Regions from separate parts of the Streptomyces sp. NPDC057438 genome, predicted to be linked through region 2. Evidence: riboswitches for the same ligand, from Rfam matches in the RefSeq annotation. Region 2 holds a riboswitch; each other region holds the start of a gene.
What was found. Region 2 has a riboswitch for cyclic di-AMP ahead of ACFU5F_RS08120 (C40 family peptidase). Riboswitches for the same ligand answer to the same signal wherever they lie in the genome.
Positions count from the first base shown of each region.

Region 1 (5,071 bases), on a different contig from region 2:
CATCCGGTTCGCCGGATTCCTCCGCCTCGCCGGACTCGGCCGGCTCCACCGACTCGGCCAGGTCGACCGACGACGCCGGCTCCGACGCCGCCGACGGGTCCGGGAAGTCGGGCGCAACGTCGGACTCGTCGGCGGACGCCCGCGACGGTTCCGCGAAGGCGACCGAGGACTCCGACTCCGCGGACTCGACCGGTTCCGGCGAAGGCGACTCCGGCGACGGCGACTCCAAGGACTCCGACAGTGGGACGTCGGACGCCGCGCGCCAGGGAGACGGTTCTTCGGCCGCCGACGACGGCGGCAGCGGTACCGGCCGTCATCGCGGCGCCAGCGCCGACGAGGGCTCCGGCACGGACACCGCCTCCGGCGCGGAGGCGGGCGACGGCTCGCGCGCCGACGGCACCTCCTCCGGCCGGCACGCCTCGCGGGACGGCGGCGCCTCGCGCGAGGCGGTGGAGGGCGGCTACACCGTCCGTGTGGGCGACAGCCTGACCGGCATCGTGAACTCGCTCGGCCTGGACGGCGGGTGGCGGACGCTGTACTCCGAGAACGAGAGCACGGTCGGAACCGACCCGGACCTCATCCTTCCCGGTCAGACCCTCGAAGTCGGTGCCGAAACGGGCAAAAAGTAGCGGCAGTTCGGGTCATGGTTCGACCCTGAATGCCCGTTTTGATCTCCGTGGGAGATGAATCACAGACCCCCTGATCGTCTTTGAAATTCGGGCAATCACCTGTTTACGGTCGTGACCGCTCGCCACAGCGGGCCCTCCCGGTCGGCACGCCGAATCCTGCCATCGGCCGTGAGGAACAGTCGTCGCGTCAAGCGCCGTAGGCAGGAGCGGGGGACCCAAGGTAAGTGCCGGGTCCGGCGGTTGCGGCCCTTCGGGGGCGCACGACCGGAACCGGCTGGGGGTGAAGCCGCGCGACGTGAGCCGAGAGGCGAGCGTGCGCGGCCGGGCAACTCAACCGGCCCGAACCCGACAGCTCACCTCGCAGGCGTCGGTGAGGGGATCTCTCCATGCTGTTTTCCAGCAAGGGCAAGCACCGCCGCCCGTCCGCCATGCAGCGGTCTGCTCGCGCCATCGCCGTCGTCGGTGTCACCGGCGCCGCCGCCGTCGCCGCCCCGCTGATGGCGGCCGGCAGCGCCTCCGCCGCCACCGCCTCCGAGTGGGACGCCGTCGCCCAGTGCGAGTCCGGCGGCAACTGGTCCATCAACACCGGCAACGGCTACTACGGCGGCCTGCAGTTCTCCGCCTCCACCTGGGCCGGCTACGGCGGTACGCAGTACGCCTCCACCGCCGACAAGGCGAGCAAGGCCCAGCAGATCGCGATCGCCGAGAAGGTCCTCGCCGGCCAGGGCAAGGGTGCCTGGCCGGTCTGCGGCACCGGCCTGTCCGGCGCCTCGTACGACGGCTCCGCCCCCTCCAGCGGCAACGCCGACTCCTCCGGCTCCTCCTCGCAGGGCACGCAGGAGAGCACCCAGAAGAGCACCGAGAAGAGCACCGGGGACACCCGCTCCTCCCGCTCCTCCGAGCGTGCCACCGTCAAGACCCCGACCGGCAAGAAGGTCAAGAAGGGCGACGGCGAGTACAAGGTCGTCAAGGGGGACACCCTCAGCGGCATCGCCGCGAAGAAGAACGTCAAGGGTGGCTGGGAGAAACTCTTCGAGCTGAACAAGGACATCATCGACGACGCCGACTTCATCTACCCGGGCCAGCAGCTCCACCTGAGCTGACCCGCCGCGACCACGACGGCCGCACGCGCCTGCCGACCCCACGGCCGCCCCCACGGCCGGGCAGGCGGGGCAGGTTCAGCCGGGCCGGAAATCGGGCCGCTCCCCGGCTGAACCACAGCCCACTCACATCCGTGTCCTCCATAGTGAAGACCTCGTGAGGGCCGTCCCCCCGACCCCACGGGCTCCCCGCCCCGGTGCGCATTCCCCCGTACGCACCGGGGCGGGGCTTTTTTGCACCGTCGGCGCCTTCTCTTGTTCACCCCCTCTTTGTTCCGGGCGGGAACAATGGGTACGGTCTGTCTGTCCACGGGACGGTCGGTCGGCTGCCGACGGCCCGGGGGCGGTTAGGCTCTAGTCGCAAGGCCCAAGCGGCCCCGCACAACCAGCGTCACATCCCATGAAGGAGATGCTCGTGCCGTCCATCGACGTCGTCGTAGCCCGGGAAATCCTCGACTCACGAGGCAACCCCACCGTCGAGGTCGAGGTCGGCCTCGACGACGGCAGCACGGGTCGTGCCGCCGTTCCGTCCGGCGCATCCACCGGTGCCTTCGAAGCCATCGAGCTGCGGGACGGCGACCCCAACCGCTACCTCGGCAAGGGCGTTGAGAAGGCCGTCCTCGCCGTGATCGAGCAGATCGGCCCGGAGCTCGTCGGCTACGACGCCACCGAGCAGCGCCTGATCGACCAGGCGATGTTCGACCTGGACGCCACCGACAACAAGGGCTCCCTCGGCGCCAACGCCATCCTCGGCGTCTCCCTCGCCGTCGCCCACGCCGCCTCCGAGGCCAGCGACCTCCCGCTGTTCCGTTACCTGGGCGGCCCGAACGCGCACCTGCTGCCCGTTCCGATGATGAACATCCTGAACGGCGGCTCGCACGCCGACTCCAACGTGGACATCCAGGAGTTCATGATCGCCCCCATCGGCGCGGAGTCCTTCTCCGAGGCCCTGCGCTGGGGGGCCGAGGTCTACCACACCCTCAAGAAGGTGCTGAAGACCAAGGGCCTGTCCACCGGCCTCGGCGACGAGGGCGGCTTCGCCCCGAACCTGGAGTCCAACCGCGCCGCCCTCGACCTCATCCTCGAGGCCATCAAGGAGGCCGGTTACACCCCCGGCGAGCAGATCGCCCTCGCGCTGGACGTCGCCGCCTCCGAGTTCTACAAGGACGGCGTCTACACCTTCGAGGGCAAGGAGCGCTCCGCCGCCGAGATGACGGAGTACTACGCCGACCTCGTCGCGTCGTACCCGCTCGTCTCCATCGAGGACCCGCTGTTCGAGGACGACTGGGCCGGCTGGAACACCATCACCGAGAAGCTGGGCGACAAGGTCCAGATCGTCGGCGACGACCTCTTCGTCACCAACCCCGAGCGCCTCGCCCGCGGCATCGAGGAGGGCTCGGCCAACGCCCTGCTCGTCAAGGTCAACCAGATCGGTTCGCTGACCGAGACCCTGGACGCCGTCGAGATGGCCCAGCGCAACGGCTTCAAGTGCATGATGTCCCACCGCTCCGGCGAGACCGAGGACGTCACCATCGCCGACCTCGCCGTCGCCGTGAACTGCGGGCAGATCAAGACCGGCGCCCCGGCCCGCTCGGACCGCGTCGCCAAGTACAACCAGCTGCTGCGCATCGAGGAGATCCTCGACGACGCCGCGGTCTACGCCGGCCGCTCCGCCTTCCCGCGTTTCAAGGGCTGAGCCACCGCGAGGGCTGAGCCGTTAAGGGCCCGGCCCGAGCCAGTCGTACGTACGTCCCCGTACCGGTCCCGTACCGTGTGCGGGGACGTACGCGCGTGCGCGGGAAGAAGGCAGCAGCGGAAGGGGACGCGGGACATGGCCGTGAAGGACCGGGACCGGGACCGTTTCTCCACCGCGACCCGGCTGAAGGTGCTCGGTGAGCAGACGGCCGCCCGGGTCTACCGCTCGCAGGCCAAGCGCCAGGTCCGCCGCTCCCGGCTGACCGGCCGGGCCGCGCTGCTCGCCCTCGTCCTCTGCTCGATGATCGTGGCGCTCGCCTACCCCATAAGGCAGTACGTCTCCCAGCGCGCCGAGATCGCCGACATGCAGCGGCAGCGCCAGGAGGCGCGCGAGCGGGTCGAGGAGCTGCGCGACCTCAAGGCGCGCTGGCAGGACGACGCGTACGCCGAGCAGCGCATCCGGGAGCGGCTGCACTACGTGATGCCGGGCGAGACCGGCTACACCATGATCGACCCGGACGCGGCGAAGCAGTCCCGTACGACCCAGGGGGCGGCCGACCGCCCCTGGTACACCAATGTCTGGGACGGGGTCGACAAGGCCGACGCCGCCGACGCCGCCGACAGCCGGACGGTCACCTCCGTGACCGTCGACCGATGAGCCACACCGAGGACTTGAGTAGCAGGTTATGCAGACCCCTCCGCCGACCACTGAGCGCACCGAGCCGACCGACGCCGACGTCGAGGCGTTCCAGCAGCAGCTCGGGCGCCCCCCGCGCGGCCTCCGCGCGATCGCGCACCGCTGTCCGTGCGGGCAGCCGGACGTCGTCGAGACGGCTCCGCGCCTGCCGGACGGCACGCCCTTCCCCACGACGTACTACCTGACGTGCCCGCGCGCGGCCTCGGCGATCGGCACGCTGGAGGCCAACGGCGTGATGAAGGAGATGACGCAGCGGCTGGCGACGGATCCCGAACTGGCCGCCGCCTACCGGGCCGCGCACGAGGACTACATCGCCCGCCGCGACGAGATCGAGGTCCTGGAGGGCTTCCCGAGCGCCGGCGGCATGCCGGACCGGGTGAAGTGCCTGCACGTCCTCGTCGGACACTCGCTGGCGGCCGGTCCGGGCGTCAACCCGCTGGGCGACGAGGCGATCGCGATGCTGCCGGAGTGGTGGGCGAAGGGCCCGTGCGTGGTGCCCGCGCCGGAGCCGACGAAGGAGGACGGCCAGTGACCCGGGTCGCCGCCGTCGACTGCGGTACGAACTCCATCAGGCTGCTCGTCGCCGATTGCGACCCGGCCACCGGTGAGCTCGTCGAGCTGGACCGGCGGATGACCATCGTCCGGCTCGGCCAGGGCGTGGACCGTACGGGTCGGCTGGCGCCCGAGGCGCTGGAGCGGACCTTCGCGGCCTGCCGGGAGTACGCGGCCCTCATCAAGGAGCTGGGTGCCGAACGGGTCCGCTTCGTGGCCACCTCCGCCTCCCGGGACGCCGAGAACCGGGACGAGTTCGTGCGTGGGGTGTTCGACATCCTCGGCGTCGAGCCCGAGGTGATCTCCGGCGACCAGGAGGCCGAGTTCTCGTTCACCGGCGCCACCAAGGAGCTGACGGGGCGCACCGATCTGGCCCGGCCCTACCTGGTCGTGGACAT
Region 1 is NZ_JBHVDD010000021.1:15,940-21,010, forward strand. Features, by position in the region: gene ACFU5F_RS14610 (transglycosylase family protein) at 1-629, shown strand, start outside; cyclic di-AMP (ydaO/yuaA leader) riboswitch at 812-1,011, shown strand; gene ACFU5F_RS14615 (transglycosylase family protein) at 1,016-1,732, shown strand; gene eno (phosphopyruvate hydratase) at 2,145-3,425, shown strand; gene ACFU5F_RS14625 (septum formation initiator family protein) at 3,561-4,082, shown strand; gene ACFU5F_RS14630 (DUF501 domain-containing protein) at 4,111-4,653, shown strand; gene ACFU5F_RS14635 (exopolyphosphatase) at 4,650-5,071, shown strand, end outside.
Region 1: another riboswitch for cyclic di-AMP. It lies ahead of ACFU5F_RS14615 (transglycosylase family protein); the one in region 2 lies ahead of ACFU5F_RS08120 (C40 family peptidase).

Region 2 (5,071 bases):
CCTGCTGGCGGCGGGCACCCGGGGCAAGCGGTCGATGCTGCCGGGGTCCCGCGTACTGATCCACCAGCCGGCCCTGGCCGAGCCGATCGAGGGGCAGGCCAGTGATCTGGCGATCCAGGCCGAGGAGTTGACACGCAACCGCCGGAACATGGAGGAGATGCTGGTCCGGCACACGGGGCAGAGCCCGGAGCGGATCAGCGCCGACCTCGAGCGTGACACGTTCCTCGACGCCGAGGCGGCGGTGGCGTACGGCCTGGCCGACCGGGTGGTCGGAAGCCGCAAGACCCGTCCCGCACCCCCCTCGCCCCCGACCCCCGGCGTGAGGTGAGGCGCGGATGCTGCCCCCCGAACTGCCACCGCTGCCCGCGCTCACCCGCGCCGAGGCGGAGCTGATCGACCGTTACCTGGACGTGCTGGATCTGATCGGCCGGATCAATCCGGCTCGTCCGGGCGACACGTACCGCGGGTTGCGCGCGGCGCAGGCGCTCGTCTCGAAGGCGGCCGCGCTGCGTGACGCGCTCGAACTGATGCACAGGCGCGGGGAGAACGAGGTACACGCCCCGACGCTCGCGCGGGCCCTGCGCGTCCTGGACGGGGAGCGCCGCGCCGGGCGGGTGGCGCTGCCGCCGGAGGCGGAGGACTCGCCGGCCTGAACCGATCGCGCATCGCGCCGCGTACTACTGACGGGGCGTCCGGTCCCGGCTCGTCGCCCTCCGGTCGGCCTACCGCGATCGACCCATCGGCCCATACGTCGTGAGGACCTGTAAAGTTGCGCAAGATGCCTGGTACATGGCCGGAGTACGGCATTCCGGTGCTGGTGCGGACCTCCTCGACCAGTGGGACACAACCATGGAAATCACCCTGTCCACCCGAACGGGTGAGTGGTGAGTAAGACCACAAATCCGCGGTTCCGTTGGGATTTTCGCACTTGAGTACGCCAAGATCCCTTCCTGACGACAAGCCCCCGCCGCAGCGGCGGGGCGATCCGGGTGGACGCCGAGTCCTGCCGCCGCCCGGATGACCGGTCGACAGGATTGCATCGGCAGGAGTGGAGGACCCAAGCACGACGGGTCGCCGGAACGGTCACGCCATGACCGCGCCGAGCAGCCCTTGGGGTGAAGCCGCGTCAGCGGCCGGGCAACTTCGCCAGCCCGAATCCGACAGGTCATCCTTCACAGGCGGCTGACGAAGGGTTGCGCATGTCTGCGCTGAATCGTGTCCCGTCGCTGTTGACCCGGGCCGGTACGGCCTCGGCTCTGACCATCGCCGCCGTCGGCGGCAGCATCGTGGTCCCGGGCGCCGCATCCGGCGCCGAGGCCGCCACGGTGGCGTCGAAGGCACTCAAGGTCGCTGCTTCGAAGAAGGGCTCCCCTTACAAGTACGGCGCCGTGGGTCCGGGCCGGTTCGACTGCTCGGGGCTGACGCTCTACTCGTTCAAGAAGGCGGGCAAGAAGCTGCCTCGTACTGCCCAGCAGCAGTACAACAAGACGAAGCACATCTCCGCGGGCAGCCGCAAGCTCGGAGATCTGGTCTTCTTCCACTCGGGCTCGAACGTGTACCACGTCGGCATCTATGCGGGGAAGGGGAAGCTCTGGCACTCGCCGAAGACGGGTGACGTCGTCCGGCTGCAGAAGATCTGGACGAAGAACGTCTGGTACGGCCGGGTCCGCTGACCCACCGCCGGGGGGCGGTGGCGCTGTCCGCCGCCCCTCGCCCGGAGTATGTCCCGCCCATGTGGTTACCCGTCCGGTCATGGCCGACGTACCCACCACCGGGCGTAATGAGACCCCCCTCGAACGCGCCGACCGCAATTTCTCCGAGTTGCTCCAGGAGTTGCGGGTCACCCAGACCGGGGTACAGATCCTCTTCGCGTTCCTGCTGACGCTGGCCTTCACCCCGCGCTTTCCGGATCTGGACACGTTCCAACGTGTCACCTACGTCACCACGCTGTTGCTGGCCGTTCTCGCGGCGGCCCTCTTCACCGCGCCGGCCGCCCTGCACCGCTCGCTCTTCCAGCAGAACGCCAAGCCCGCCATCGTCCGGGTCTCGTCCCGGCTGGCCAGCGCGGGCATGATCGTCCTGATGCCGGCCTTCACCGGTTCCGTCCTGCTCGTCGTGGACGTGACGCTCGGCCGGAGGGCTGGGATCGTCGCCGGAGCCGGCACCTTTCTGGTGTGCCTCCTGCTGTGGGGCCTGCTCCCGCGCGTGGTGGGACGCGCCGCCGACCGTGGCGCCACACCGCCGCTGCCGTCACCGGCCGGGCCGGAGAGCCGCTCTGTCAGGTCTCCGGCGGGCCACCCGCGGTGACCGGCTGGACGGGGACCGTCCACGGAAGTTCGATCGCCACCGTCTTGCCGCCCTCCCGCGTGGGTCTGACGCTCAGCCTGCCGCCGCACTCGGCGGTCAGCCACCGGATGATGACCATGCCCCGGCCGTTGTCCTGCTGGACGGCGGCCGGCAGGCGTCTGGGGAAGCGCGGATGACTGTCGGTGACACCGATGCGCAGGTGTTCGTCCCGGTCGAGCGCGATGTCCACGGTGAAGGTGGGAGACTGGCCCAACGTGTGCTGGACGGCGTTGGTGGCGAGTTCGGACACGATCAGGCGCACGGTGTCCGCGATGCCCGTGTCGCCCGGCAGGCCCCATTCGGCGAGCACGCTGGCGACGTAGTTCCGGGCTGCGGACACCGAGGCGGGATCGCTCGGCAGAGTGACGGATGCTTCCAGGTGATCTGCCATGGCGAGGCGTCCCTTTCCCACGGGACCGGTGTCCGACAGGGAGCGGATGGTTCGACTGCGGTCCCGGACTGGTGCTTCGCGCCAGACTGCCACTACCTGGGCCGTCACGCGCGGCGATCCACCAAGATGTGCATATATCTGTCGCTCGAAGCGGTGAACTATCCGACGGCCGAACGTATTTGGGTGGGGTCCTGGTCCATCCTCTGTCGTCACCCCGCCGTCGGGCGCCGGGCGGAAGGAGAATCCCATGCAGTACGGTCCCGCGGTGCGCCGCCGCAAGCTCGGTGCCGAGTTGCGTGTCCTGCGCACCCGTTCCGCGCTCACGAGCATCGAGGCGGCCCATCGGGTGGGCTGGCACCAGTCCAAGGTGAGCCGGATCGAGACGGGCGCCAGCGGGGTGAAGCCCGCGGACGTCCGCAAGCTCCTGGACGCGTACGGGATCGACGACACCGAGTTACGCGAGCTGCTCCTGGCGCTCGCCGGTTCCGAGGACGGCGGCGGACGGCACAACTGGTGGCACGCGTACCGGGGGGTACTGCCGCCGGCGTACCGCGACTTCATCAGCCTGGAGTCGCAGGCGGGGGGCATGCGGACGCTGGAGACCTCGGTGGTGCCGGGTCTGCTGCAGATCCCGGAGTACGCGCGGGCGGTGACGCGGGCCGCGGTGGAGGGGCTGGAAGACGACAAACTCGACGCGCTCGTGGAGGTGCGGCTCGCGCGGCAGAAGGTGCTGTGCGGAAATCCGCCGATGAGGCTGAGCGCCGTGCTCGACGAGGGCGTTCTCCGGCGCGAGGTGGGCGGTCCCGAGGTCATGGCCCGGCAGCTGGCCCGTCTGGTCGAGGCGGCGCGGCTGCCCCAGGTGAGACTGCAGGTGCTCCCGTTCACTGCCGGGGCACACATCGGCGTCACGGGCCCTTTCGTAATTTTCTCATTTCCGAGCACGTCTGATCTGGATGTGGTTGTTCTCGACCACTTGACGAGTAGCCTCTACCTCGAACGGAAAGAAGACCTCAAGGCGTATGTCGAGGCCTTCAACGCCCTTCAGATCCACGCCCTTTCGCCCGAGGACTCGTTGGATTACCTCGCCGGGCTAGCCGCCGGCGCGTAAGGAGGCACCATGTCCGCACTGCCTCGGAACGTTCCCGCAAGTACCGAACTGCGTGATGTGCGATGGCTGCGCAGCAGCCGCAGCACCGGGATGAACAACTGTGTCGAGACGGCCCGTCCGCGATCCGGCCGCTGGGCCGGGCTGGTGGCCGTACGCGACTCGAAGAACACGGCGGGGCCCGCCCTGCTGTTCGAACCCGACACCTGGGAGGGATTCGTCACCACACTGCGGTGAGCGCCACCGGCCGCGCGCGAGGTTCCGCTTACGGCGACGCTCGACCGGGACGCCGACTCACGGTCGCGTATCGCCGATGATCCCCACGGCCCGGTCGATCTGTCCCTGCGTGAGATCCGCACGGGCGGTCAGCCGCAGCCGTGAGACGCCGTCGGGCACGGACGGCGGGCGGAAACAGCCGACGGCGAGACCCGCCGCCCGGCAGTCCGCCGCCCAGCGCAGTGCCTGATCCGGCGACGGCGCGCGTACGGACACCACGGCGGCGTCGGGCCGCACCGCTTCATGGCCCGACGCCGTCAGCCGTGCGTGCAGCTCCCCGGCCACCTCACGGGCGCGCGCGGCCCGCTCGGGCTCGCGGCGCAGCAGCCGCAGCGCGGCGAGCGCCGCGCCGGTCGCGGCCGGGGCGAGCCCCGTGTCGAAGATGAAGGTGCGGGCCGCGTTGACCAGATGGTCGATGACCGGTGCCGGGCCGAGGACGGCTCCGCCCTGGCTGCCGAGCGACTTGGAGAGCGTGAGCGTCACGACGACGTCGGGGGCGCCCGCGAGTCCCGCCGCGTGCGGCGCTCCCCGGCCCCCGTCGCCCAGGACACCGAGGCCGTGCGCGTCGTCCACGACGAGCCCTGCACCGTACTCCCGGCAGGCCGCGGCGAGTCCGGCCAGCGGGGCGGCGTCGCCGTCCACGGAGAAGACCGTGTCGGAGACGGCGACGGCGGGCCTCGGGGCGGCCGTGCCGAGCGCCTTGCGGACGGCGTCGGGGTCGGCGTGGGCGACGACCTGGGTGGTGCCTCGGGCCAGTCGGCAGCCGTCGATGAGGGAGGCGTGGTTGCCCGCGTCCGAGACGATCAGGGAGCCGTGGGGGGCGAGCGCGGTGACGGCGGCGAGGTTGGCGGCATAGCCGGAGGAGAAGACGAGCGCGGCCTCGAAGCCGCAGAAGTCGGCCAGTTCCCGTTCCAGTTCGCCGTGGAGTTCGGTGGTGCCGGTGACCAGCCGGG
Region 2 is NZ_JBHVDD010000009.1:54,040-59,110, reverse strand. Features, by position in the region: gene ACFU5F_RS08130 (ATP-dependent Clp protease proteolytic subunit) at 1-328, shown strand, start outside; gene ACFU5F_RS08125 (hypothetical protein) at 336-653, shown strand; cyclic di-AMP (ydaO/yuaA leader) riboswitch at 985-1,196, shown strand; gene ACFU5F_RS08120 (C40 family peptidase) at 1,200-1,673, shown strand; gene ACFU5F_RS08115 (DUF6328 family protein) at 1,753-2,307, shown strand; gene ACFU5F_RS08110 (ATP-binding protein) at 2,279-2,737, opposite strand; gene ACFU5F_RS08105 (helix-turn-helix domain-containing protein) at 2,985-3,845, shown strand; gene ACFU5F_RS08100 (DUF397 domain-containing protein) at 3,855-4,079, shown strand; gene ACFU5F_RS08095 (8-amino-7-oxononanoate synthase) at 4,137-5,071, opposite strand, start outside.

Region 3 (5,071 bases), on a different contig from region 2:
AGGGTGCGGGACGGGGTCCGCGTCATTGCGGCTGACACGGCATCCCCCCGGCGACGCAGGGGCGGGAGGGCGTGTCCGTGATCGGCGGGAGGCGGTGCCCGGGCCCGCAGGCCGCGAGCGCGCCGCTGAACTACCGTTCGGGCAAAGGATGTTGACGTGGGGGCCGGTCACGGTGGTCGGGATGCCGGACGTCGTCCGGTTCCCGTCGAACCGATGGGGTGTGGCATCCGTATTCTCTGATCATGGCCGCTCCCACCGCATATTCACTCATCGCCACTGACCTGGACGGAACGCTCCTGCGCAGTGACGACACGCTCTCCGACCGGTCCCTCGCCGCGCTGGCGCGGGCCACGGGGGCGGGTGCCCGGCACCTCGTGGTGACAGGACGGCCGGCGCCCAGAGTGCGCCCACTGCTGGAGGATCTCGGCGGCAGGGGGCTCGCGGTGTGCGGACAGGGCGCGCAGTTGTACGACCACGGCGCGGACCGGCTGCTCTGGTCCGTCACCCTGGACCGGGAGCTCGCCGAGACCGCGCTCGGCAAGATCGAGGCCGAGGTCGGACAGGTGTACGCCGCCGTCGACCAGGACGGGGTCGACGGCCTCACCCTGATCGAGCCCGGCTACCTCATGCCCCACCCCACGCTGCCCGCGGTCCAGGTGCCGCGCCGGGACGATCTGTGGTGCGAGCCGATCAGCAAGGTGCTGCTGCGCCATCCCTATCTGTCGGACGACGAGTTGGCGTCGGCGGCGCGGATGGCGGTCGGCTCGCTGGCGACGGTCACCATGTCGGGGCCCGGCACCGTCGAACTCCAGCCGTGCGGCATCACGAAGGCGACGGGCCTCGCCCTGGCCGCCGACCATCTCGGGCTGACCTCGGACCGGACCATCGCCTTCGGTGACATGCCCAACGACATCCCGATGTTCGACTGGGCCGCGCACGGGGTCGCCATGGCCAACGCCCACCCCGAACTCAAGGCCGTCGCCGACGAGGTGACCCTCTCCAACGAGGACGACGGCATCGCGGTGGTGCTGGAGCGACTCTTCCCGTGAACGGGCTGTTCCCCTGGGCCCGCCGGCCCAGGGGAACAGATGGAGAAGGGGGAGCCGCAGGGCTCAGTAGGCGCCGAAGACGTTGTCGATCGAGCCGTACCGGTCGGCGGCGTAGTTGCACGCCGCCGTGATGTTCGCGACCGGGTCGTACGGGTCGTACGGGGTGCCGGAGACGTGGTACGCGGCGAACGTCGGGTCGATGACCTGGAGGAGGCCCTTCGAGGGGGTGCCCGCGGCGGCGTTGGAGTCCCAGTTGTTGATCGCCAGCGGGTTGCCCGAGGACTCGCGGATGATGTTGCGGTAGATCCCGTTGTACGTCCCGGGGATTCCCTTCTGCGCCATGATGTCCAGCGACTCGCGGATCCAGCCGTCGAGGTTGTTCGCGTACGTCTTGGCCGAGGCCTGCGTGGCCGTGGACGTCTTGGACGCGGTCGACGACTTCTGGGCCGTGGCCGCCTTGGTCCCGTTCAGCTTCAGCTTCAGGCCCGGCCGGATGAGCGCCGGGTTGTCGCCGATGGCCGCGCGGTTGTTCTTGTAGAGCTGCTGCCAGCCGCCCTTGGTGTGGTGCTTGCGCGCGATGGAGGAGAGCGTGTCGCCGGAGACCACGGTGTACGTCGTGGACTTGGGCAGCACCGCGGCGGGCGCGGCCTGCGGGGCCGACTGCACGGAGGTGGCGGCCTGGGCCGGGGCGGCGGCGTTCGCGGTCGTGGCGACCGTGAGCGGAAGGGCCAGCGCGGCCCCGCCGGTGCCGGCGGCGACGATGCCGCGGGTCAGCGCGTTGCTTCGGGGACGACGGTGTTTGCCTTGTGCGGGCATGCTGAATTCCTCTCCGTCGCCTGCGAGGTGAGCTGTCGGGTTCGGGCTGGAGATGCCCGGCCTCGCGCGTCGTCCCGGCGGTCGCTGTGCGTGCCGCGTCCGCCGGGCGTACTGCGCGTGGCTTCACCCCTAGCCGGTCCGATTGGGGGTCATCGGACCGACGGCTTACCTGGGTCCCCCGCTCCTGCCGTGCGTGGATGAGTGGTGATGGGTGGGGAGTCCGGGGCGGCGGCAGGATTCGGCGGTCCGTCCGGACGAGGTGTGAACGTATGCGAGAGCACACGACTGGAACAAGTCCCGGTTTGGCGCTTTGATCCAGTTGACCTTGAGTTTGCTGTGATTCGACCCAAGATCGGCTATCTGTTTCGCGGCTCAACTTGCCTAGCGCAAAGGGAAAGTCGACGGCGCGGGGTGTGGGTCTCGCGCGGAGGGTCGACGGCGGCTGGTGACTCAACTCACGGGAGGAGTCGGGTGAAATGAAAGTAAGCGGCAAATCGGTCAACTCGGGCCAAGGGGAAAGGGTGCAAAAGGTTAGAAATGGGTGGTCGAGTGCGTGGGGAATCGGCCGGCTCGGGGTGGGACGCGGTGGGGCGGGGGTGAGGGCTGGGGTGCGGGCGAGGCGGTGAGCGAGGCGCGGAGGCGTTCCGCGGGGGAGGGCGGGTATCCGTTCGCGGGTGGGCGCGGGCGGGCGCGCGAGCGGATGCGTGGGCGGGGGTGCGGAGCAGGGTGCGGGCAGGGGTGCCGGTGGGTGCGCGGACAGGTGCGGCATGCGCGTCGATGGATATCGGCGTGTATCAGTTGATCAAGAATGGGAGGAGTGCGGTCCCATACCACTCGAGGCGAAGCCGTGGGCGCTCGCGGTGATCGAAAGGTGACCGGATACGCTGACTCGGGTGATGACAGCGACAGATCGACAAACCGTGTCATCGACCGTGAGAGCGACCTAGACCGACCGTGTGACCGTCATCAGACGTCAGCAGACAGGAGAACCCTCGTGACCGTCGTCGAGCCGTTCGGGCTGAGCGCGCGGGACCAGGCTCTCGAAGCCGATGTCCAGGCCGGAATGGCGGCCGTCGAGGAGGGTCTGCTGGAGGCGACCAAGAGCGAGGTCCCGTTCATCCAGGAGGCCGCCCAGCATCTGCTGCGCGCGGGCGGCAAGCGGTTCCGCCCGCTGCTGGTGATGCTCGCGGCGCAGTTCGGCGACCCCTACGCGCCGGGTGTCGTGCCCTCGGCGGTGGTGGTCGAGCTGACGCATCTCGCCACGCTGTACCACGACGACGTGATGGACGAGGCCGAGGTGCGCCGGGGTGTGCCGAGCGCCAACGCCCGCTGGGACAACTCCCTCGCCGTCCTCACCGGCGACTTCCTCTTCGCCCGCGCCTCGCACGTCCTCGCCGACCTCGGTCCCGACGCCGTCCGCATCCAGGCCGAGGCCTTCGAGCGGCTGGTCACCGGGCAGATCCTGGAGACCGCCGGACCGCGTGACGGGCGCGACCCGATCGAGCACTACCTCGATGTCCTCGGCGGCAAGACCGGATCGCTGGTCGCGGTCGCCGGGCGGCTCGGCGCGCTGATGGCGGGGGCCGACGAGACCGTGGTCGACGTGCTGACCCAGTACGGGGAGCGGCTCGGCGTGGCCTTCCAGCTCGCGGACGACGTCCTCGACGTCGCTTCCGACTCGCACGAGTCCGGCAAGACGCCCGGCACGGACCTCCGTGAGCATGTGCCGACCATGCCGGTGCTGCGGCTGCGCGAGCGGGCGGGGCGGCTGGGGCTGGCGGACGACATCGCCCTGTGCGAACTGCTCGACTCCGACCTGACCGACGACGCCCGCCTCGCCGATGCCCTGGCCCGCCTCCGCGTCCACCCCGCGCTGGAGCAGGCCCGCCGCGACACGGTCCGCTACGCGGAGGAGGCTCGGGCCGCCCTGGCACCGCTCCCGGAGTGCGACGCGAAGGCGGCCCTGGTGGAACTGTGTGACGCGGTGGTGCACCGGGCTGGCTAGCCCCCTCGCGGGTCCCCGGCCGACGCGTCGGCCGGCTCCTCCGCGTCGGCCGGCTTTTCCGCGTCGGCCGGCCCCTCCGCGGCGGCTGGGTTCGTGCCGGTCGGCCGGAGGCGGGGCCTCATACCGGTCGCCCGTCGGCCGCCGACGCTCGGCGGACGTTCGCGGTCGGCTACCCCCGGCCCGCCTCGGCCCTGCACTCCCGGCCCGTCCCCCTCGGCATGGGCCACGCGGTGCCCCCTGCCCGACACCGGGCCCGCCGCCGCAGGCCGGCCTTTCCCGAGCACCCTGCCCGTGCCGGCCGGCAGGCGTGGGTCGGGGGCCGTCGGGGTACTCCGGAACGCACCGCCGGTGGCGTGTCCCCCCGGACGACCCCTACGGGTCGGGTGGACGCTCCGGCCCGTTGTGTCATCCCGTAGCAGTACGCCGAGTTGAGCCCGGAGTCTGACGCTTCTCCCCGGCCGATTTGGTCAGATGGGTATCACCACTCCTCACCGATTCGGGTGAGAATGGCGGCTCCGAGAAGATGCCGCCGCCGACGACGGAGGTAAGGCACACATGGCACCGTACGAAACCGACGACAGCGCCCGGTCCGGCGACGCCGCCGTGCTCGCGGCCGAGGCCGAGGAGATGCGTTCGGCACGGCGACGCAAGGCCGCGCGGTACGTCGTCCCGGTCACCGTGCTGGGCGTCGCCGCCGCGACCATTGGGCTCGTCCCGGCCTTCGCCGGCTCCGGTGACCCCGATCTGCCGAAGATCAGCGCGCAGGAACTCATCGAGAAGATCGCCGCCTCGGACGTGGAGCAGGTGTCCGGCACGGTGAAGATCACCACGGACCTCGGCCTCCCCGACCTGGGCGGCCTCGCGGACGGCCTCGTCTCGCAGGCACCCTCCGGGGGAGACGGCGGATCGGCCGCCGACCCCTCCGCCAAGCTCCTCGAACTCGCCGCCGGCACCCACACGTTGCGGGTCGCCACCGATGGCCCCGACAAGCAGAAGCTGTCGCTGCTGGACGACGCCGCCGAGTACAGCGTCATCCACAACGGCGACGACCTGTGGGCGTACGACAGCGCCTCGAACGAGGTGTACCACGCGACCGACGCCGGCGAGGGCAAGGACCAGCGGGGGCCCAAGGGCGCCCCCGACGCGTCCGAGGACGTGCCGGCGACACCGCAGCAGCTCGCCGAGGAAGCCCTGAAGGCCG
Region 3 is NZ_JBHVDD010000001.1:140,327-145,397, forward strand. Features, by position in the region: gene ACFU5F_RS00670 (HAD family hydrolase) at 243-1,049, shown strand; gene ACFU5F_RS00675 (transglycosylase SLT domain-containing protein) at 1,113-1,865, opposite strand; cyclic di-AMP (ydaO/yuaA leader) riboswitch at 1,870-2,075, opposite strand; gene ACFU5F_RS00680 (polyprenyl synthetase family protein) at 2,860-3,870, shown strand; gene ACFU5F_RS00685 (outer membrane lipoprotein carrier protein LolA) at 4,426-5,071, shown strand, end outside.
Region 3: another riboswitch for cyclic di-AMP. It lies ahead of ACFU5F_RS00675 (transglycosylase SLT domain-containing protein); the one in region 2 lies ahead of ACFU5F_RS08120 (C40 family peptidase).

Region 4 (5,071 bases), on a different contig from region 2:
CGCCGCGGTGTGCCTCTGGTACGACGTCGGTTCGCGCCACGAGGTCGCGGGCCGTACGGGCCTCGCCCACCTCTTCGAGCACCTGATGTTCCAGGGCTCGGGCCAGGTGAAGGACAACGGCCACTTCGAGCTGGTCCAGGGTGCGGGCGGTTCGCTGAACGGCACCACCAGCTGGGAGCGCACCAACTACTTCGAGACCATGCCCACCCACCAGCTGGAGCTGGCGCTGTGGCTGGAGGCCGACCGCATGGGCAGCCTGCTGCTCGCGCTCGACCAGAAGAACCTGGACAACCAGCGGGCGGTCGTCAAGAACGAGCGCCGCCAGCGGTACGACAACGTGCCCTACGGCACCGCCTTCGAGAAGATCTTCCGACTGGCGTACCCCGAGGGCCACCCCTACCGGCACACGCCGATCGGCTCGATGGACGACCTGGAGGCCGCGAGCCTGGAGGACGCCCAGCAGTTCTTCCGGACCTACTACGCGCCCAACAACGCCGTCCTGTCGATCGTCGGCGACATCGACCCGGAGCAGACCCTCGCCTGGGTGGAGAAGTACTTCGGCTCGATCCCCGCGTACGACGGCAAGCCCGCGCCCCGTGACGGCGCGCTGCCGGACGTCATGGGTGAGCAGCTGCGCGAGGTGGTCGAGGAGAACGTGCCCGCGCGCGCGTTGATGGCCGCCTACCGGCTGCCGGAGGACGGCACGCGCGCGTGCGACGCGGCCGACCTGGCGCTCACCATCCTCGGCGGCGGCGAGTCCTCCCGCCTCTACAACCGTCTCGTGCGCCGTGACCGTACGGCCGTGACGGCCGGGTTCGGCCTGTTGCGGTTGGCCGGCGCGCCCTCCATGGCGTGGATGGACGTCAAGACCTCCGGTGACGTCGAGGTGCCGGTCATCGAGGCCGCCGTCGACGAGGAGCTCGCCCGGTTCGCCGCGGAGGGCCCCACGGCGGAGGAGATGGAGCGCGCCCAGGCCCAGTTGGAGCGCGAGTGGCTGGACCGGCTCGGCACGGTCGCGGGCCGTGCCGACGAACTGTGCCGCTACGCGGTCCTGTTCGGCGACCCGAAGCTCGCCCTCACCGCCGTCGACCGGGTCCTGGAGGTGACGGCCGACGAGGTCCAGGAGGTCGCCAAGGCCCGCCTGAGGCCCGACAACCGCGCGGTGCTCGTGTACGAGCCCGTCGCCGGCGAAGAGGACGCCGAAGAGGAGGCCACCGCGACGGAGGCCGCCGAGACCACCGACGAGAACGAGGAGTCGGCGAAGTGACCGAGCTCGCGAGCATGGAGTTCCACCCGCAGCCCCAGGCCGGCGACGCCCGCCCCTGGGCGTTCCCTGCGCCCGAGCGCGGCACCCTGGCCAACGGCCTGACCGTGCTGCACTGCCACCGCCCCGGCCAGCAGGTCGTCGCCGTCGAGGTCGTCCTCGACGCGCCCCTGGACGCGGAGCCGGAGGGCCTGGACGGCGTTGCCACCATCATGACGAGGGCGTTCTCCGAGGGCACCGACAAGCACACGGCCGAGGAGTTCGCCGCCGAGCTGGAGCGCTGCGGCGCCACCCTCGACTCGCACGCCGACCACCCCGGCGTACGCCTGTCCCTCGAAGTGCCCGTGTCGCGGCTGGAGAAGGCCCTGGGGCTGCTCGCCGACGCGCTGCGGGCCCCCGCGTTCGACGACGGCGAGATCGAGCGTCTGGTGGCCAACCGGCTCGACGAGATCCCCCACGAGACCGCCAACCCGGGCCGGCGGGCCGCCAAGGAGCTCTCCCGGCAGCTGTTCCCGGCCACGTCGCGCATGTCGCGGCCCCGCCAGGGCACCGAGGAGACCGTGGAGGGCATCGACTCCGCGGCCGTACGCGCCTTCTACGAGCGGCACGTGCGTCCCGCGACGGCCACCGCCGTGGTCGTCGGCGATCTCACCGGGGTCGACCTCGCCACCCTGCTCGGCGACACGCTGGGCGCCTGGACCGGCTCCCCGGCCAAGCCGAGCGCCGTACCGGCGGTGAGTGCCGACGACACCGGACGCGTGATCATCGTGGACCGCCCCGGCTCCGTGCAGACCCAGTTGCTCATCGGCCGGGTGGGCGCCGACCGGCACGACCGTGTGTGGCCGGCCCAGGTGCTCGGCACCTACTGCCTCGGCGGCACCCTCACCTCCCGTCTGGACCGCGTCCTGCGGGAGGAGAAGGGCTACACCTACGGGGTGCGCGCGTTCGGCCAGGTGCTGCGCTCCGCCCCCGACGGATCGGGTACGGCGATGCTGGCCATCAGCGGCTCCGTCGACACGCCCAACACCGGTCCGGCGCTGGACGACCTGTGGACGGTGCTGCGCACCCTGGCCGCCGAGGGGCTGACCGACGCCGAGCGTGATGTCGCCGTGCAGAACCTCGTGGGGGTCGCTCCCCTCAAGTTCGAGACGGCCGCGGCCGTGGCGGGCACGCTGGCCGACCAGGTCGAGCAGTACCTGCCGGACGACTACCAGTCGACGCTGTACCGCCAACTCGCCGCCACGGGCACGGTGGAGGCCACCGCGGCCGTTGTGAACGCCTTCCCGGTGGACCGCCTCGTCACCGTCCTCGTCGGGGACGCCGCGCAGATCGAGGAGCCGGTCAGGGCCCTCGGAATCGGCGAAGTCACCGTCGTACCGGCTGAGTAGGAAACGGACAGAACGACACGCACCAGTGAGGCCCTGGTGACGGAAGAGTCACCAGGGCCCACGTTTGTCCGTTTGATGGCGGAGGTTGTGTGTCTGACCTGTGGCGTAGTTAACAAATCCTGTGATCCGTTTGTTATTTCGAAGACGGCCCACTTAGCGTCGGTCCGGCTGTTCGTCAGATGTTCGCCGCAGCCGCGGCACCGGACAGTCATCGCCGAGTCCCGAGGTGCGAGCCTGGGGAGCCGGGGACCCACCGAAGTCCCTGGGGTGAATCGGGTGCCCTTCGCGAGCGACGCGAAACGGGGGGCAGCCGTAGGAGACCTTCCTGCTCCGAACCCGTCAGCTAACCCGGTAGGCGAGAAGGAAGGAAAGGACCAGCCACTTCATGGCGTTCACCCGCGCCCCTGGGAAGCACCGCCGCCCCGGCCGTGTGCAGCGCACGACCACGAGGAACGTGGGCGTCGCCGCTCTCACCACCACCGGTGTCATCGGCACCCTGGCCGGCCCCGCGCTCGCCGCGGAGGAGCCCGCCGTCGAGCAGACCGGCCTGAACCAGGTCATCGTCCTCGGTGACACGGTCGCCGACCAGGTCGACGCACAGGCCGCCGCCCAGCAGCAGGCCGCCGAGGTGGCCGAGGTCAAGAAGAAGGCGCAGGAGGAGGCCCGCAAGGCCGCCGCCGAGAAGGCCGAGCAGGAACGTGCCGTCGCCAAGGAGCGCGAGGAGATCAAGGCCCGCGCCGCCCGCGCGGCCGAGCGCGAGCGCCTCAACACCTACGTCTCGCCCATCAGCGGCTCCTACATCTCCACCGGCTACAAGGCCGGCGGCGCCGTCTGGTCCTCCGGCAGCCACACCGGCGTCGACTTCCACGCCGCCACCGGCACGGCCGTCCTGGCGGTCGGCTCCGGCACCGTCGTGGAGGCGGGCTGGGGCGGCGCGTACGGCAACAACATCGTCATCCGCATGACCGACGGCACGTACACCCAGTACGGCCACCTGTCGTCCATCGGCGTCTCCGTCGGCCAGACGGTCACCCCCGGCCAGCAGATCGGCCTCTCCGGGGCGACCGGCAACGTCACGGGCGCGCATCTGCACTTCGAGGCCCGCACGACGGCCGAGTACGGCTCGGACATCGACCCCGCCGCGTACCTGCGGTCGCACGGTGTGAACGTCTGACACCCGGCTCCACGCCTCCGACGAAGGCCCCGGCTCACGAGCCGGGGCTTTTCGCGTTGCGCGAACCTGTTGCGCGCACCTTCTGTCCAAAAAATATCCCTGGATTCCGGTCCGCCATCGGAAATTCCGTCCCGCTGCAATAGAGTCGCTGGAAGACACGTCAATCATCGACGTTTCACGGGGATTAAGGCGGAGGTCGGTCATGCGTATTCCGGCGCATTCGGTTTGCACGGCGATCCGGGACGACATCGTCGCGGGTGTCTACGAGCGCGGCGGCCGTCTCACCGAGGAACTGCTCGCCCGTCGGTACGGCGTCAGCCGGGTCCCCGTGCGTGAGGCGCTGCGCACGCTGGAGGCCGAGGGCTTCGTGGTGACCCGCCGCCACGCGGGCGCGTGCGTCGCCGAGCCGACCGAGCAGGAGGCCGCCGACCTGCTGGAGATGCGCATGCTGCTGGAGCCGCTGGGCGCCGCCCGGGCCGCCCAGCGGCGCACGGAGGCGCACCTCAAGGTGCTGCGCGGCCTCGTCAGGCTGGGCCAGGAGCGGGCCAGGAGGGGCACCAGCGAGGATCTGCGCTCCCTGGGCGGCTGGTTCCACGAGACGCTCGCACAGGCGTCCGGCAGCCCCGCCCTGACCTCGACACTCGCCCAGTTGCGGCACAAGATCGCCTGGATGTACGCGGTCGAGGCACCCGCCGACCCGGTGGAGTCCTGGGCGGAGCACGGCGGCATCGTGGACGCCGTCGCGCGCGGGGACGGCGACCGGGCCCGCACGATCACGTCCCTGCACACCGAGCGGGCCGCCGCCGCGCACCGGTTCCGATTTCCGGGCGGGGCCGGCGGGGCGGACCGGCCGGACCGTGTGAGGACTTCGCAACACCCCGTAAACACACCGAGCCTGCGGCATTAACACCGGAGCCGTATACAAAGAGGCAGGAATTCCGCGGGGCATTATTTCTGCTGCCCGCGGAAAGGTGACAGAACGAAAATGTGGAGGGCCCGCCCGATAAATCGGACGAGCCCTCCACATGTGTACGGCCGGCCTTTCGGGGCCTTTTCTGTTCGGGTCGGCCGGTCACCCGGTGGTTCAGACCGTCTCGGGGAGTTCTTCCAGCCCCTCGGCCACGAGCTTCGCCAGGCGGTCGAGGGCGGCGTCCGCACCCTCGGCCTCGGAGGCGAGCACGATCTCCTCGCCGCCCTGGGCGCCGAGGCCCAGGACCGCCAGCATGGAGGCCGCGTTGACGGGGT
Region 4 is NZ_JBHVDD010000016.1:58,234-63,304, reverse strand. Features, by position in the region: gene ACFU5F_RS12355 (M16 family metallopeptidase) at 1-1,267, shown strand, start outside; gene ACFU5F_RS12350 (M16 family metallopeptidase) at 1,264-2,652, shown strand; cyclic di-AMP (ydaO/yuaA leader) riboswitch at 2,855-3,024, shown strand; gene ACFU5F_RS12345 (M23 family metallopeptidase) at 3,038-3,826, shown strand; gene ACFU5F_RS12340 (GntR family transcriptional regulator) at 4,029-4,733, shown strand; gene ACFU5F_RS12335 (HPr family phosphocarrier protein) at 4,911-5,071, opposite strand, start outside.
Region 4: another riboswitch for cyclic di-AMP. It lies ahead of ACFU5F_RS12345 (M23 family metallopeptidase); the one in region 2 lies ahead of ACFU5F_RS08120 (C40 family peptidase).